Regions from separate parts of the Sphingomonas sp. FW306-05-A genome, predicted to be linked through region 2. Evidence: riboswitches for the same ligand, from Rfam matches in the RefSeq annotation. Region 2 holds a riboswitch; the other holds the start of a gene.
The links. A riboswitch is a leader RNA that binds a small molecule or an ion and turns the genes downstream of it on or off. The one in region 2 is predicted to bind cobalamin.
Positions count from the first base shown of each region.

Region 1: linked by a shared signal. The riboswitch ahead of AC3WJR_RS16520 (TonB-dependent receptor plug domain-containing protein) and the one ahead of cobW (cobalamin biosynthesis protein CobW) in region 2 are both predicted to bind cobalamin.

Region 1 covers NZ_JBYSXN010000003.1:39,583-46,941, forward strand. The annotation lists gene AC3WJR_RS16505 (ABC transporter substrate-binding protein) at 1-453, opposite strand, end outside; gene cobO (cob(I)yrinic acid a,c-diamide adenosyltransferase) at 450-1,064, opposite strand; gene AC3WJR_RS16515 (aminotransferase class I/II-fold pyridoxal phosphate-dependent enzyme) at 1,061-2,074, opposite strand; gene AC3WJR_RS16520 (TonB-dependent receptor plug domain-containing protein) at 2,078-4,012, opposite strand; cobalamin riboswitch at 4,147-4,351, opposite strand; gene cobU (bifunctional adenosylcobinamide kinase/adenosylcobinamide-phosphate guanylyltransferase) at 4,379-4,894, shown strand; gene AC3WJR_RS16530 (TonB-dependent siderophore receptor) at 5,106-7,208, opposite strand; gene AC3WJR_RS16535 (acetyltransferase domain-containing protein) at 7,248-7,359, shown strand, end outside.
Region 2 covers NZ_JBYSXN010000001.1:1,315,746-1,323,104, reverse strand. The annotation lists gene AC3WJR_RS06095 (hypothetical protein) at 1-291, shown strand, start outside; gene rfaE2 (D-glycero-beta-D-manno-heptose 1-phosphate adenylyltransferase) at 310-1,785, shown strand; cobalamin riboswitch at 1,789-2,025, shown strand; gene cobW (cobalamin biosynthesis protein CobW) at 2,196-3,233, shown strand; gene cobN (cobaltochelatase subunit CobN) at 3,240-6,500, shown strand; gene AC3WJR_RS06075 (ferredoxin-like domain-containing protein) at 6,539-7,359, shown strand, end outside.

The DNA of each region.
Region 1 (7,359 bases), on a different contig from region 2:
GCGCGATGGCGTCGCCGCCGCCGCGATCCGCGCGGCCAGCGCCGCGCCGCGCTCCGGATGCCGCACGGCGGCGGCGATGTCGCGCACCTGCGTGATGCTCTCCGCCACGCTTTCGGGCACCTTATATTGTACCAGCGTGATGTGCAGCCGCTTGAGCGCGGCGACGGTCGCGGGCTCGGTATGCGGGCCGGTCAGCACCATGTCGGGGCGGAGCGCGACGACCTCTTCCGCGGTTCCCGAGGTCGCATGGAAGCGATTGGCGATGCCGAGCGGGATCGAGGTCGCGCGCGGGTCCTGCGAATAATGGCTGATCCCCGCGATCTGCGCGGGGTCGGCGACCCGCACCAGCACCGCGTCGATACACGGGTTGATCGACACGATCCGCGGCGGGCGCACCGGCGCGGCGGAGGTCAGCAGCGCCGCCAAGATCGGCAAGGCGAGCAATCGGATCAAAACTCGACGCCCTTCTGCGCCTTGAACCCGGCGTTATAGGGGTGCTTCACTTCGGTGAAATCGGTGACGAGGTCCGCGATTTCGAGCAGTTCGGGCTTCGCGCCGCGCCCGGTGATGCAGATATGCTTGGTCAGCGGGCGATCCTTCAGGAACGCGACGATCTCGGCGATCGGCAACGTATCGTCGCGCAGCACGATGTTGAGTTCGTCGAGGATCACGAACTCGATTCCCGGATCGAGGATCATTGCCTTCGACCGCTCCCATGCGGCGCGCGCGGCGGCGATGTCGAGTTCTCGGTCCTGCGTGTCCCAGGTGAAGCCTTCGCCCATCACCTCGAAGGTCGCGAGATCGGGGTAGGCTTCGAAGAAGTTGCGCTCGCCCGTCTCCCACTTGCCCTTCACATATTGCAGGATCGCGACCTTCATCCCCCAGCCGATGCTGCGGATCGCCATCCCGAACGCGGACGAGGACTTGCCCTTGCCGTTGCCGGTGTGGACGATCAGCAGCCCGCGTTCGAGCGTGCGGCGCGCCTGCATCCGCTCGCGCGCGGCGGCGATGCGCTTGCTGCGGGCGTTGTGGCGGGCAAAATCTTCCGGGGTTTCGGTCGTCATCGGATGAACTCCTCGAGCGCGGTGGCGAGACGGACGAGACCTGCCGCACCGCGCGGCAGGCCGATGCGCAGCCGGTCGGGCTGGTCGGCGAAGGGACGAGTCAGGATGGCATGATGCGCGAGCGTTTCGAACAGCTTTGTCGCACCGTCGCATGCAATCAGCCGGAACAGCGGTGCGTGGCCGACGACGTCGAGGTCCGCATCGCGCAGCACTTCGTCGAGCAAGCCGCCCGTCTCGGTGATGCGCGCCTGTTGTGCGCGGTGCCAGTGCTGGTCGCGATACGCCGCGGTGCCGATCGCGATCGCCGCGGACGACACCGGCCAGTCGCCGAGCAACGCCCGCAGTCGCGGCGCATGATCGGTTCCTGCGATGACGAACCCTAGCCGAAGCCCGGGCAGGCCGTAGAATTTCCCGAACGAGCGCAACACGACGAGGCGGTCGTCGGCATCCGGGCACAGGCCCGGCGCGGGGTCGGCATAGGCTTCGTCGACCACCACGGTCATCCGCTGCGCCAGGGTGCGGAGCAGCGCGGGATCGGTGACGCGTCCATCCGGGTTGGCCGGGCTGGCGAGGACGAGCAGGTCGGCGTCCCCCACGCCGCCATGCTCCCGCGCGGGGGAACCGCTCGCAACGCCACGCAGCGCGTCCGCGAAGATCGCCACCGCGTCAGGCCATGCCGCGAGATGCCCCGCATAGCCCGGCCGCACCACGCACGGCCGCCGCGCAGCGATCACCGGCGCGAGCAGCCGCATCGCGAGGTCGCTCCCCGGCACCGCGACGACCCGCGCCGGATCGGCTACCCCGAACGCCTCCGCCGCGGCTGCCTCTAGCGCCGCGATCGCGCCCGGTTCGGGGAGCTGCTCCCACCCGAGCTGCACGTCCGCGACCGGCCACGCCCAGGGCGCGATCCCGGTCGACAGGTCGATCCATTCGTCTCCGCCGAACATTGCACGCGCGGCGTCCACGCGCCCGCCGTGCGCGTGGAACAGGGCAAGATCGCGCGCGCGCAACGCTCAATACGTCAGGCGGACGCCGCCGAAGGCAGCGCGGCCGGGCTGACCATATTGGTAGATCGTCTGGTATTTCGTATCGAACACGTTCTCGACCCGCCCGAACACCTCGACCTTCTTCGTAACCGGGAAGGACGCGCGCACGTCACCCAGCACATAACCATCGAGCCGCCGCGCGTTCGATGCGTTGTCGAAACTGTCCCCGACCGACGTCAGCGTCGCGCCGGTCGTCAGCCCGAAGCTCCAGCGGTAATCGGCGTTGACCGTGATGCTCTGGTTCGGCCGCCGCGCCAGCTTGCGCCCAAAGGTGGCGGTGCCGGCGGAACGGTCGACCGCATCGAGATAGGTGTAGCTCGCGCTCACCGTCAGCGGCTCGACCGGACGCAACAGCAGCGTCAGTTCCACCCCCTGCGCCCGAGTTCGTGCGATATTGTCATAGGTGCCGAACGGGCGATCGGCACAAATCCCGGTCAGGGCCGCGTCGCATGACACGAAGGTGATGAGATCGGACGAGTTGCGACGGAAGTAGGTCGCGCTCGCTTCGACCGCGCCGTTCAGCGCCTTTTGCGTTACCCCGGCATCCCAGCCGTCCGAGCGTTCCGGGCGCAGCGCCGTGTTCCCGTATTCGCTCTGCAACTGGTACAGCGTCGGCGCCTTGAAGCCTTCCGAATAGCTCGCGCGCAGGGTGGTCGCGCCGCCATTGGGCGAATAGACGCCGCTGCCCGAAAAGGTCGTCGCGCCGCCGAACACATTGTGGTCGTCATGCCGCACGCCGCCCGTCGCGGTCAGCCCGGTGATCGGGGTGACGGCCAACTGGCCGTAAACGCTGAACAGCCGCGCCCGGCCGCGCGTGACCGGCCCGCCGTAGCTCGACGAGGAAAAGCGCGACACTTCCCGCTCCGCGCCGAAGGTCGCGAACACCGCCGAGGTGACGTTCGCGGTCCCCTGATATTCCAGCCGGTCGTTGCGGCCGATCCCGCGGAACGTCTCGGTCGGGTCGCCATCGGGGTCGATGTTGCGCCGGTCGGTGTCGGTATGCGCATAACCGAAGCGGTTGCGCAGACGCCCGTCGAACAAGGCGGCGTTGAGCCCGGCATAGCCCAGCCATTGCTCCACATCGCCATATTCGCGCGTGTCGCCGAAGGTGAAGTTGGGCGGCGGGAAACCGTCGATGTCGGTCCGGCTGTTGGTATAGAAACCGCGCAGGTCGACCGAGACGTCGCGGGCCAGCGCGATCCCCAGGCTGCCGTTTGCGGCATAGTTGCGGTACCCGTCCCGCTCGGTGCCCGGGGCATAGGCCGAGATCCCGTCGGTGCTGTAATAGCCGCCGCCGAGGCTTGCCGAGACCGGCCCGACCTTGCCCGAGACGTTGGCGAACCCCTGCGCGGTGCCATAGCCGCCGCCCTCGGCGCGCGCGTTGATCGCGATCTGCTCGGTCGGCTGGCGGGTGATGAGATTGACGACGCCGCCGATCGCCTGGCTGCCCCACAGCACCGATTGCGCGCCGCGCAGCACTTCGATCCGCTGGATGTTGCCGATCAGCAGATTGCCGAAGTTGAACCCGCCACCGGGGGCGGAGGGATCGTTGAGCTTGATCCCATCGATCAGCGCGACGGTCTGGTCGCTGTCCGCGCCGCGGATGCTGACCGAGGTGGTCGTGCCGATCCCGCCGTTGCGCACAACGGTGACGCCGGGCGTCTGGCGCAGCAGGTCGGACACAACGACCGCCTGGCGCTCGGTGATCGTCGCGGTGTCGAGCACCGTGACCGACTGGCCGACGGTCTCCGCCGGGCGCGCCGCGCGGTTGGCGGTGACGACGATATCCTGCGATGCGTTAGCGGCTTGCTCCAGCGTGGCGGTGGATTGCGCGCTCTCGGCAAACACGGGCGCGGCGGCGGCGATGCTCGGCAACAGGATCAGATAGGCACAGGTCTTCACGGATTTTCCCCTTCGCAACAGCTACGGGGGCACGCACGGCGCTGAATCGGAATTCCGCTTTCCGCCCCGCGCACGACCCCAACCACGTCGTCTCACGAGGAAAACCTCGATCGCGCGGCACACCCCGGCCGGACGAAGGACAACCGCGACAGGCAGGTCTCCTGGCTCCCGGGTCGTCGTCTGGCTCGGCCTTCCCGAATCCGGAGATCCAGTGGCGCACGAATGGAGCAAGACTCGCCGGTCACAGTTGCGGGGACAGCCCCGGATGACGCGCGTGCCCGCGCGCTTCCGGGTTCCCTTTTCATCCCATCTCTGGGAACCTGTCGCATCGGCGCGTCTAGAGCGCGCTTTGGGCAAGGGCAAGATGTGACACGGACGACACTATTCCTGGGCGGTGCCCGCTCTGGCAAGAGCCGCTTGGCGCAGCAAACGGCGGAGGCCTGCGCGGGACCGCTCGCCTATCTCGCCACCGCCGAGGGCCGCGACGGCGAGATGGCGGACCGGATCGCGCGGCACCGCGCCGACCGGGGCGAACGTTGGCGCACGGTGGAGTGCCCGCTCGCGCTGCCCGCGGCGATCGCTTCGGTCGAGACGGGCGCGGTGCTGGTCGATTGCCTGACGCTGTGGCTGTCCAACCTGATGCTCGGCGAGCATGACATTGCGGGGGCGACGGACGATCTGCTGGGTGCCATCGCGGGGAGTCCGCTGCCGATCGTGATCGTGACGAACGAGGTGGGGATGGGGATCGTCCCCGATCATCCGCTCGGCCGCAGCTTCCGCGATGCGGCGGGGCGGCTCAACCAGGCGGTGGCGGGGCAAGTCGATGCGACCTATTTCGTCGCGGCGGGGCTGGTGCTTCCGTTGCAGCGGTTTCCCGGCTGAGAGGGCGACGGTCTTGGGAGTCCGGCCCCTCCCACTACCGTTCGCCCTAAGCGCAGTCGAAGGGCCGCCCACCACGCAAACCGAGGCTTGCGGGGGAGAGGGGCTTCGACTTCGCTCAGCCCGAACGGATTGGGGGTGGCGAGCAGGAACAAGCGCCCCGATGGGTTCGGGCGACCGAACAGGCTGGCGATCACCCTCGAAACACCTTGGCCTAGCCGTGAACCTGAACGCTGAACCGCACCGTCCGCGGCGAACCAGGAAACACCCACACCGGGCTGTACGAACTTTGTGCATAACGCGCATCGAACAGATTGTCCGCTTCGACCCGAAGCGAGACATGCCGCGACACGCCGTATTCGGCGGACGCCTTGGCCTTCACGTAACCCGGCAGCACCAGCCCGCTCGCATCGATCGCGCCCGCACGGTCGCCGACATAGGCCACCCCCGCGCTCCCCGACAGGCCGAGCCCGGGCGTGGGACCGAACCGCCCGAGCACGAACACGCCGCCGCTATGCTCGGGCACGTTGAGCACGCGGTCGGTCGCGAAGGTGGCGTCGTCGGTGCGCGCGCGAGTCCAGGCGTAATTGGCGACGACCTGCCAGCGCGGCCCCAGCTTGAGCGATCCGTCGAGTTCGATGCCCTTGCTCGACAATTGCCCGACCGGCGCGAGATAGCCGGGGTCGGTCGGGTCGTTGGTGAGGATGCCGCGTTTGGTGATGTCGAACCACGTTGCCGCGACGTCGATCCCGCGCCAAGCCCCGGAGACCCCGACTTCATAGCCCTTGCCCGTCTCCGGCCCGAAGCCGGTGCCGAACCGGTCGGTGCCCGAGTTGAGCAGGAAGCTCTCCCCCCAATTGGCGTGGAGCGCGACATGCTCAGCGACCTGATAGCGCGCGCCGACCCGGCCGTTCACGGGGGCATCGACGCGCCGCACGGTGAGCCCGGTGCGCAGATTGGCGAGCCGCTGGCGGTACGGATCGACGCGAAGCCCGCCCGACAGCGTCAGCCGTTCGGTCGCTTCCCACATGTCCTGGACATAGACCGTTCCCGCCCAGCGCTTCTCGCGATTGTCGACGAACGGGATCGGGGTCGGCCCCGGCATGCCGTAGACCGGCGTGTCGACATTGATCGCATAAGGCGCGGCGGCGGTCGGGGTGCGGCGGAGGTAGCGGTCCTGATAGTCGAGATAATAGCCCTTCACGCCGACAGCGACGCGATGCGCGCCGATCCGCCCGGACAGTTCGGCGCGCGCGGACAGGTCGTCGACCGCGTAATCGCGCTGGCGGCGTTGCCGCCACAGCGTGCGGTCGTCGGGGCGGAGCTGGACATGATCCGATGAGAACCCCGTCAGCGTTCCCGTGCGATAGGCGACTCCGCCGTTCAACGACCAGCCATTGCCCAGCCCGAACACGCCGGTCACTTGATGCCGCTGGTTGCGGAAGCGCGTCAGTCCGTCGCCGGGCTCGCCATAGAAACGGGTGCGCGGCACGGCATTGGCGTCGCCGCGGATCGCGGGGATCCCGCGGTCGAACGGCGCGTCGAACCGGGTGATCTCGCCGACATAGGTTAGCTGCGCAGCGGCGGACGGCGACCAGCGCAGCGACGGCGCGACCACGCGGCGGCTGAGCGTCACGAAATCGCGCCAGCCGTCGCTGTCCTCGCCCGCGACCACCAGCCGCGCCGAAAGCGTGCCGGTGAGCGGCCCGGTCGCATCGAGCTCGACTCGCCGCGTGTCGAACGACCCGTAGGTGAAGGTCGCCGACGCGGCCGCCTTGGATTGCGGAGTCTTGCTGACGATGTTGACGCGCCCGCCCGGATCGATGTCACCGAAGATCGCGCCCGACGGTCCCTTGAGCAGCTCGATCCGCTCGGCCGTCGCCGGGTCGCGCGGCGGCGCGAGGCCGCGGTTGGCGAGGAAGCCATCGACATAATATTCCGCCCCGCCATCGGGCGTCCCGAGAAACCCGCGGATCGCGAAATTGTCGAGGAAGCCGCCGCGATTGTTCTGGTTGCTGACCCCGCTGACGAGTTCCAGCGCGTCCGCCAGGCGATACGTGCCCGCCGCGCTCAGCAAGTCGCGTTCGATCGACCGGCTCGATTGCGACATGCGCTCGGTGATCGCGTCCGACGACAGCGCCCGGTCGACGCTGGTTCGGCGCGTGCCCAGAACGACGATGTCGGCGCTGCCGTCCGCGCCCGCATCATCCCTGATTTCGGGGACGGACGTTTCCACCGGCGGTGCCTCGCGCGGTTCCGCTTCGGCGGGCGCGAACGGGAGCGACGACATCGCTGCGGCCAGGAGATGATAGCGCAAGGCTTGCCTTTCGGGATATGTTGTACCATCCCCTTTCGTATGAACCCGACCCTGTCAAGCGCATCGCGCGATCCCGCACCGATCGCGCAAGTCCCCGTAACCCAGGCGCTATCGTCGCATCGTATCGGGTCGATCGATGCGTTGCGCGGGC
Region 2 (7,359 bases):
CTCGACCTCGCGCAATGGGTCCGCGCCCGGCATTTGACCCCGCTGTCCCGCTCGATCGATCCCGCGACGGATGCGGCTGTGATTTCGAACCTGCCACAGATTCACTTCGTCGGGTCGGAGGACAAGGTCGTCGACTCGTCGGTCGCGCGGAGCTTCGTCGCCCGGATGGGGCCCACCACGCATGCGTCCATCGTCATCGTTGCCGGCCAGGATCACGGCAGCGGCTGGGCGAGTCGCTGGCCGGCGCTCGCCGCGCGAAGCGAGCTTTCGCAGATCGCAGGATGGCGCTGACATGAGAGGGCTAATCGGATGACCGACGCACTTGCGCCCTCAATTCTCGTCGTCGGCGATGCGATGGTCGATCGCTACATAATCGGCGAAACCACCCGAATCTCGCCCGAAGCCCCCGTGCCCGTCATCAGGGCGGCGCGCGAAGATATCCGTCCCGGTGGTGCGGCGAACGTGGCGGCGAACGTGGTAGCGCTGGGACAACGCTGCACCCTGCTGACAATCTGCGGGGACGATGCTGCCGGGCAGGACCTTGGTCGGATGATGGAACACTACAAGGTGGTGCTCGACTGCGTCTTCGACCCGGGACGACACACCACGCAGAAGACCCGCGTGATATCGGGCGTGCAGCAGATCGCGCGGATCGACCATGACGGCAGCGTCGGCGAAGCCGCGCGAAACGAACTTGCGCGGCGCTTCGAGGCACGGTTGGACGGCGTCCGCGCGGTTATCTTCTCCGACTATGATAAAGGCGCACTCACCGATCTGCCGACGTTGTTGGCAATCGCGCGGGAGCACGGCGTACCGACGTTCGTCGACCCGAAGTGCGCCGACCGCGCGCGGTACACGGGCGCATTCCTGCTCAAACCCAACGCGCGCGAATTTCACGCGCTATTCGGCGACTGCGCCGACGACCGCATCGCTGATCGCGCCGCAACCGTGCTCGACGCGATGGCGCTGGAATATCTCGTCGTGACGCGCGGGGCGAAGGGCATTTTGATGGTGTCGCGCGATGGCGACGTCGTCGACCATCCGACCGAGGCTTTGCAGGTCTTCGACGTGACGGGCGCAGGCGACACCATCATGGCGGCGCTCGTCGTCGGAATCGTCGAGGGTCTGCCGATCGCCGCAGCGATTGATCAGGCGAACGTCGCCGCGGGCATCGCGGTTTCCCGCCCGGGAACCTGCGTCGTCTCGCGCGGTGACCTGGAAGAACGGTTGTACCGCCGCGACCATGCCATGACCAAGCTGGTGCCGTTGCCGCTGCTCGCCGCAAAGCTCGCGCATGCGCGCGAGACGGGCGCGCGGATCGTGTTCGCCAACGGGTGTTTCGACGTGCTTCACGCCGGACATGTCCGACTGCTCGACCTGGCGCGACGACAGGGCGACGTGCTGGTCGTCGGGCTTAACGACGACGCATCGGTCACGCGCCTGAAAGGCCCGACGCGACCGGTCAACGCTTTGGCTGATCGCGCCGAGGTCCTGAGCGGACTAGCTTCGGTCGATCACGTCGTCGCGTTCGAGCAGGACACGCCGCTCGAGCTGATCCGCGTCATCAGGCCGGACGTTCTCGTCAAAGGCGGCGACTATGCGCTGCATGATATCGTCGGCGCGGATCTGGTACGGTCCGGCGGGGGCACGGTGTTCATCGCACCGATGCTGGCCGGGCGGTCGACCACCGCGATCCTGCGCGAGGGGACACGCCTTACCGATCCAACGACAAGCGAATTGGCAAGTCCGGCGGTCTGCGCTACAGTCATAGTCGAGAACCGTTAAACGGTTCTCGTTGATCGCGCCGGTGCCCCGCGAGGGGCTTGAATGGGAATGCGGTGCGGGGGCTTCCCCCAAATCCGCGGCTGTCCCTGCAACTGTAAGCGGTGAGCGAAAGCGTCATGCCCCCTCCACTCGGAGCGGGCGGCCACTGGACTGCACCGGTCTTCGGACCGGACGTCTGGGAAGGCGATGCTCGAGCGATGACCCGCGAGCCAGGAGACCTGCCGGCGATAAGGTCGCTCTTGCCTTGGCCCAGGGGATGGCCGCGGCACGGTTCTCCGTCTGAGCGACGAGCCTATGCGGCTGGGGCTGCATCGGTGCGTGGCTCGGGCGGCATTCGGCGCTCGTCCGCCGTCGCGCGCCGTCCGTAATCGGCCCCTTCCGTTCGTTGCTGTCGCGCCGCGGGGAAGAGCATGTCCGATCTATCCAAAGTTCCCGTCACCATCGTCACCGGCTTCCTGGGAGCAGGCAAGACGACGTTGATCAGCCATCTGATCCGTTCCGCTGGTGGCAGACGCCTCGCGGTCGTGGTCAACGAATTCGGCACCCTCGGGGTCGATGGCGACATCCTGAAGGGCTGCGCGATCCCCGATTGCCCGGCGGAGAACATCGTCGAGCTTGCCAATGGCTGTATCTGCTGCACGGTCGCGGACGATTTCATCCCGACGATCGAAACGTTGCTCGCGCTCGATCCCCGGCCCGACCATATCCTGATCGAGACATCGGGGCTGGCATTGCCAAAGCCTTTGCTCAAGGCATTCGACTGGCCTGCGATCCGGTCGCGGATTACCGTCGATGGGGTCATCACGCTCGCCGACGCGGAGGCCGTCGCGGCGGGGCGGTTCGCGCCCGACCTGGATGCGATCGATGCGCAGCGCGCGGCTGACCCCAGTATCGACCACGAGACGCCCTTGTCCGAAGTGTTCGAGGATCAGCTCGCGTGCGCGGACCTGGTGCTGCTGACTAAATGCGACCTCGCCGGGGTAGACGCGGTTGTGGTTGCGCGCAAGTTGATCGCTGCCGAGATGCGACGCACGCTCCCCGTGATTGAGCTCGTCGACGGCGTGATCGATCCGCGGATCGTGCTCGGGCTGGGTGCCGCGGCGGAGGACGATATCGCCGCGCGCCCGTCGCATCATGACGGCGAGGATGAGCATGAGCATGACGACTTCGACAGCATCGTCGTGGCATGGCCCGAGATTGCCGACCCCGCCGAACTGGCATCGCGGATCGAGGCGCTTGCTGCGCAGGGCGACGTGCTGCGGGTCAAGGGGTATGCGGCAGTGGCAGGGAAACCGATGCGGTTGCTCGTGCAGGCGGTCGGGGCGCGGGTGCGGACGCATTATGATCGGCTGTGGCGCAGCGACGAAGCGCGCACGTCGCAACTCGTGGTGATTGCAGAGCGCGATCGGCTGGATCCTGTGGCAATCAGGGCGGCGCTGATCGGCTGAGCGACGATGCACGTCGCCTTTCGCGAAACGCATGGCATCGACGACGCGGCGACCCCGCGCGATCTGGGGCAGGATGCCGCGGATCTAGTAGTGCTGTCCTTCTCGGACAGCGATCTCGGCGCGTTCGCGGCTGGATGGCGGGCGGCGGGGCCTGCGCTGCCGACGCTGCGGCTCGCCAATCTCGCCGAGCTGACGCATCCGCTTTCGGTCGATACCTATGTCGAACGGACGCTCGGTGCGGCCAGGGGGATCCTAATCCGGTTGATCGGGGGTACCGCTTATTGGTCTTACGGCGTCCAGCAGGTCGCCGCGCTCGCCCGGCAGCGCGGGATCGCACTGGCGGTGCTGCCCGCGGACGGGCGCGTGGATGCGCGGCTGGATGCGGCCTCGACGCTGCCCGTCGCGACGCTGCGAAGACTGGCGGGGCTGTGCGATCTTGGCGGCGCACACGCTGCACGGGCCGCGATCGAGGGACTCGCGGCAGCGGCGGGGCTGGCTGACGACCTTGCCGCGACCCCGCCAGTGATCGCAGCGGTTGGTGGGTGGCAACCCGACACGGGGGCCTCCTGCCCCGCCGCGTTCGCGATCACGGCGCGCAAGCCGCGGGTGCTGCTGGTCTTCTATCGATCGTACCTGCTGGCCGCCGATGTCGCGCCGATTGCGGCGCTGCACGCGGCGTTCGCCGCCAAGGGATATGACGCGATCGGGCTGTTCGTCCCCTCGCTCAAGGAGGCAGGCGCGCGCGGCTGGATCGCTCGGTGGGTGGCGGCGCTGGGGCCGGTTGCGATGGTCAACGCGACCGCTTTCTCGGCGAGCGATGCGGCGGGCGTGACGCCGCTCGACGGGGCCGGGGTGCCGGTGTTTCAGGTGGCGCTGGCGACGTCGGATCGCGCGGCTTGGCTGGACGCGCCGCGCGGGTTGTCTCCGGCGGATCTGGCGATGCATGTCGTTCTGCCTGAGGTGGATGGGCGCGTCTTTGCAGGCGTTGCGAGCTTCAAGGAGGCCGCGCCGCGCGACGCCGATCTGCAATATGCGCGGCGCGAGCACCGGCCTGATCCGGCGCGGATCATAGCGATCGTTGCACAGGTGGACGGGTGGGCGCGGCTTGCCGCCACGCCGGTTGCGGAACGACGGATCGCGATCGTTCTGTCGACCTATCCCGGCAAGGCGCATCAGATGGCGCATGCGGTGGGGCTCGATGCGATTGCGTCGGTGGGCGCTATGCTGGGGGATCTGGCGGTGGCGGGCTATGCGGTCGATCCGGCGAAAGTGACGAACGTTGCGGGTGATGTTCTCGATAATACAATGACTTGGGCGGTTGCGGCCTACCGCAAGGCATTGGCCGACCTTCCGGCACGACTGCAGGCCGACCTGTGCGACGCCTGGGGCTTGCCGGAGACCGACCGTGCCGTCCGCGGCGATGCCTTCCATTTTGCGGCGATCGACACCGGCGCTGGCCTGATCGCGCTTCAGCCCGAACGCGGCGATCCGCAGATGCGGGCCGAGCGATATCACGATCTTACGCGCTGCCCGCGGCATGGGTATGTCGCCTTCTATCTGTGGCTGCGGACGCTTGGGATCGATGCGCTGGTGCATGTCGGTGCGCATGGGACGCTCGAATGGCTGCCCGGCAAGGCGGTTGCGCTGTCGGACGACTGCTGGCCCGCCGCGCTTACGGGCGCGATGCCGGTCATTTATCCGTTCATTGTCAACGATCCGGGTGAAGCCGCGCAAGCAAAGCGCCGGATCGGTGCGGTGACGATTGGTCACGTCCCGCCCCCGCTCGTCGCCACGCGCAGCGGCGCGGGGCTGGGGCGGCTGGAGGCGTTGCTCGACGAATTCTCGAACGCGGACGGGCTCGATCCGGCGAGGCGCGATCGATTGCGGGGCGATATTGCGGACGAGGCGCGGTCGCTCGGGTTGGATGCGGTGCTGGGGCTCGACGCTGCGGCGTCGCAGGCCGATGCCATCACGCGGATCGACACCTTCGTATGTGACGTGAAAGACAGCCAATTTGGCGACGGGCTCCATGTCTTCGGGCGGGGCGAACAGGGGCCGGCGGAACGCGACGGGCTGTTGCGCGCGCTGGCCGGAGAGCGGGTTCCACCCGGGCCATCGGGGTCGCCGTGGCGTGGACGACAGGATGTGCTGCCGACCGGGCGCAACCTGTACACGACCGATCCGCGCGCGGTGCCGTCGCGCTCGGCGCGGGCGCAAGGTGTTCTGCTCGCCAACGAATTGATCCGGCGGCATTTGCAGGATCATGGCGACTATCCGCGCGGGCTGGTGGTCGACCTGTGGGGGTCGGCGACGATGCGCACCGCGGGTGAGGAATTTGCGATGGCGCTCCACCTGCTCGGGGTCGAACCGGTGTGGGATCATGCCACGGATCGGGTGACGGGGATCGAAATCCTGCCCTTAATGACGCTGGATCGTCCCCGAATTGACGTCACTTTACGCGTTTCGGGACTGTTTCGAGACGCTTTTCCCACGCTTTGTGCGCTGTTTGGACAGGCCATTCGCGCCCTTGCGCAGCGCGATGAGCCCGCCGATCGCAATCCGTTCGTCGGAACCGCGCCGGGGCCGCGCGTCTATGGCCCGTGTCCGGGCAGCTACGGCATCGGCTTGGGCGATGCGGCGGACACCTATACGCCCGAGGCGCGGATCGGGGCGGGCACGGCGTGGCTCGCCGCGTCGGGCTTTGCGCTCGATGCGGGGGATGCGCACGCCGACGCCGCAGGCATTGCCGCGCGGGTCGCCGCTGCGGACGGCTTCGTCCACGTCCAGGACCTGCCCGAGACCGACCTGTTGCTTGCGGCGGACTATGCGGCGCACGAAGCAGGGTTTGCGGCGGCGCTGGGCGTGGTCGGGGGCAAGGCGGCGCTGTACCATCTCGACGCGACCGATCCGGCACGGCCGCGTGCCCGTCCGCTGGCGGAGGAAATCGCGCGGGTCGTGCGGGCGCGGGCGGCGCATCCCGGGTGGATCGCGGGGATGCTGCGCCACGGGTTCCGGGGGGCTGCCGAGATTGCGGCGACGCTCGATCATCTCGGGAGCTTCGCGTCGCTCGCCGATGTCGTGACGCCGGAGACGATCGATCTCTATTACGATGCGACGCTCGCGCAGGATGAGGTTCGCGCCTTCATGGCCGAGGCCAATCCGCTGGCGCTTGCGGCGATGGAAGCGCGGTTTGCGGCGCTTCATGCGGCGGGGCTGTGGGCTACGAGGCGTAATTCGACGCTCGCGTGGCTGGAGGACCGGACGTGAGCGTCGTCCGAGGCTGGTGCCCGACCGCGCATCGCCCGATGGCGGCGGGGGACGGGCTGATCGTGCGGGTCCGCCCGCGGCTGGCGCGGTTGACGCGTGCGCAGGTGCTGGGCCTGTGTGAGGCGGCGAGCACGCATGGCAACGGGCAGATCGACCTGACCAACCGCGGCAATCTGCAGATCCGCGGCGTCTGCGAAGACAGTTGGCCCGCGCTGATCGACGAATTGTGCGGCCTCGGTCTGGTCGACCCCGATCCGACGATGGAAGCCCGCCATGCGGTGCTAGTCGCGCCTGACTGGCGTTCGGGCGACGAGACGCATCGCATCGCCAGCGACGTGATCGCGCGTCTAGCCAACTTTCCCGATCTGCCGGGCAAGTTCGGGTTTGCGATCGATGCAGGGGCCGCGCCGGTGCTGCGCGACGACCCTGCCGACATTCGGGTCGAGCGTGGCGCAGACGGCGGGCTGATCCTGCGCGCGGACGGTCGTGCGACTGGGGTGCGCATCGCGCCGGGCGACGCGGTTGCCGCAATGAACGCGCTGGCGGAATGGTTCGTCGCGAGCGGCGGCGTTACCGCGGGGCGGATGGCGCGTCATGCCGCCCCCCTCCCCGACTGGGCGCGTGGCGACGCTCTTCCGGCAGCGTCCGTACCGATGCTCGCGGCTGGTGCGCATGGTCTCGGCGCTGTGCATGGCGTCGCGTTCGGGCGGATAGACGCGAGAACGCTAGCTTCGCTGACGACGCCGGGCGTCAGCGCGTTGCGGATCACGCCGTGGCGTCGCGTGATCGTTGAGGGGGGTACGGCTCCCACCACCCCCGACCCGGTCGGCATCGCCGTGGACGCCTGCGTCGGCGCGCC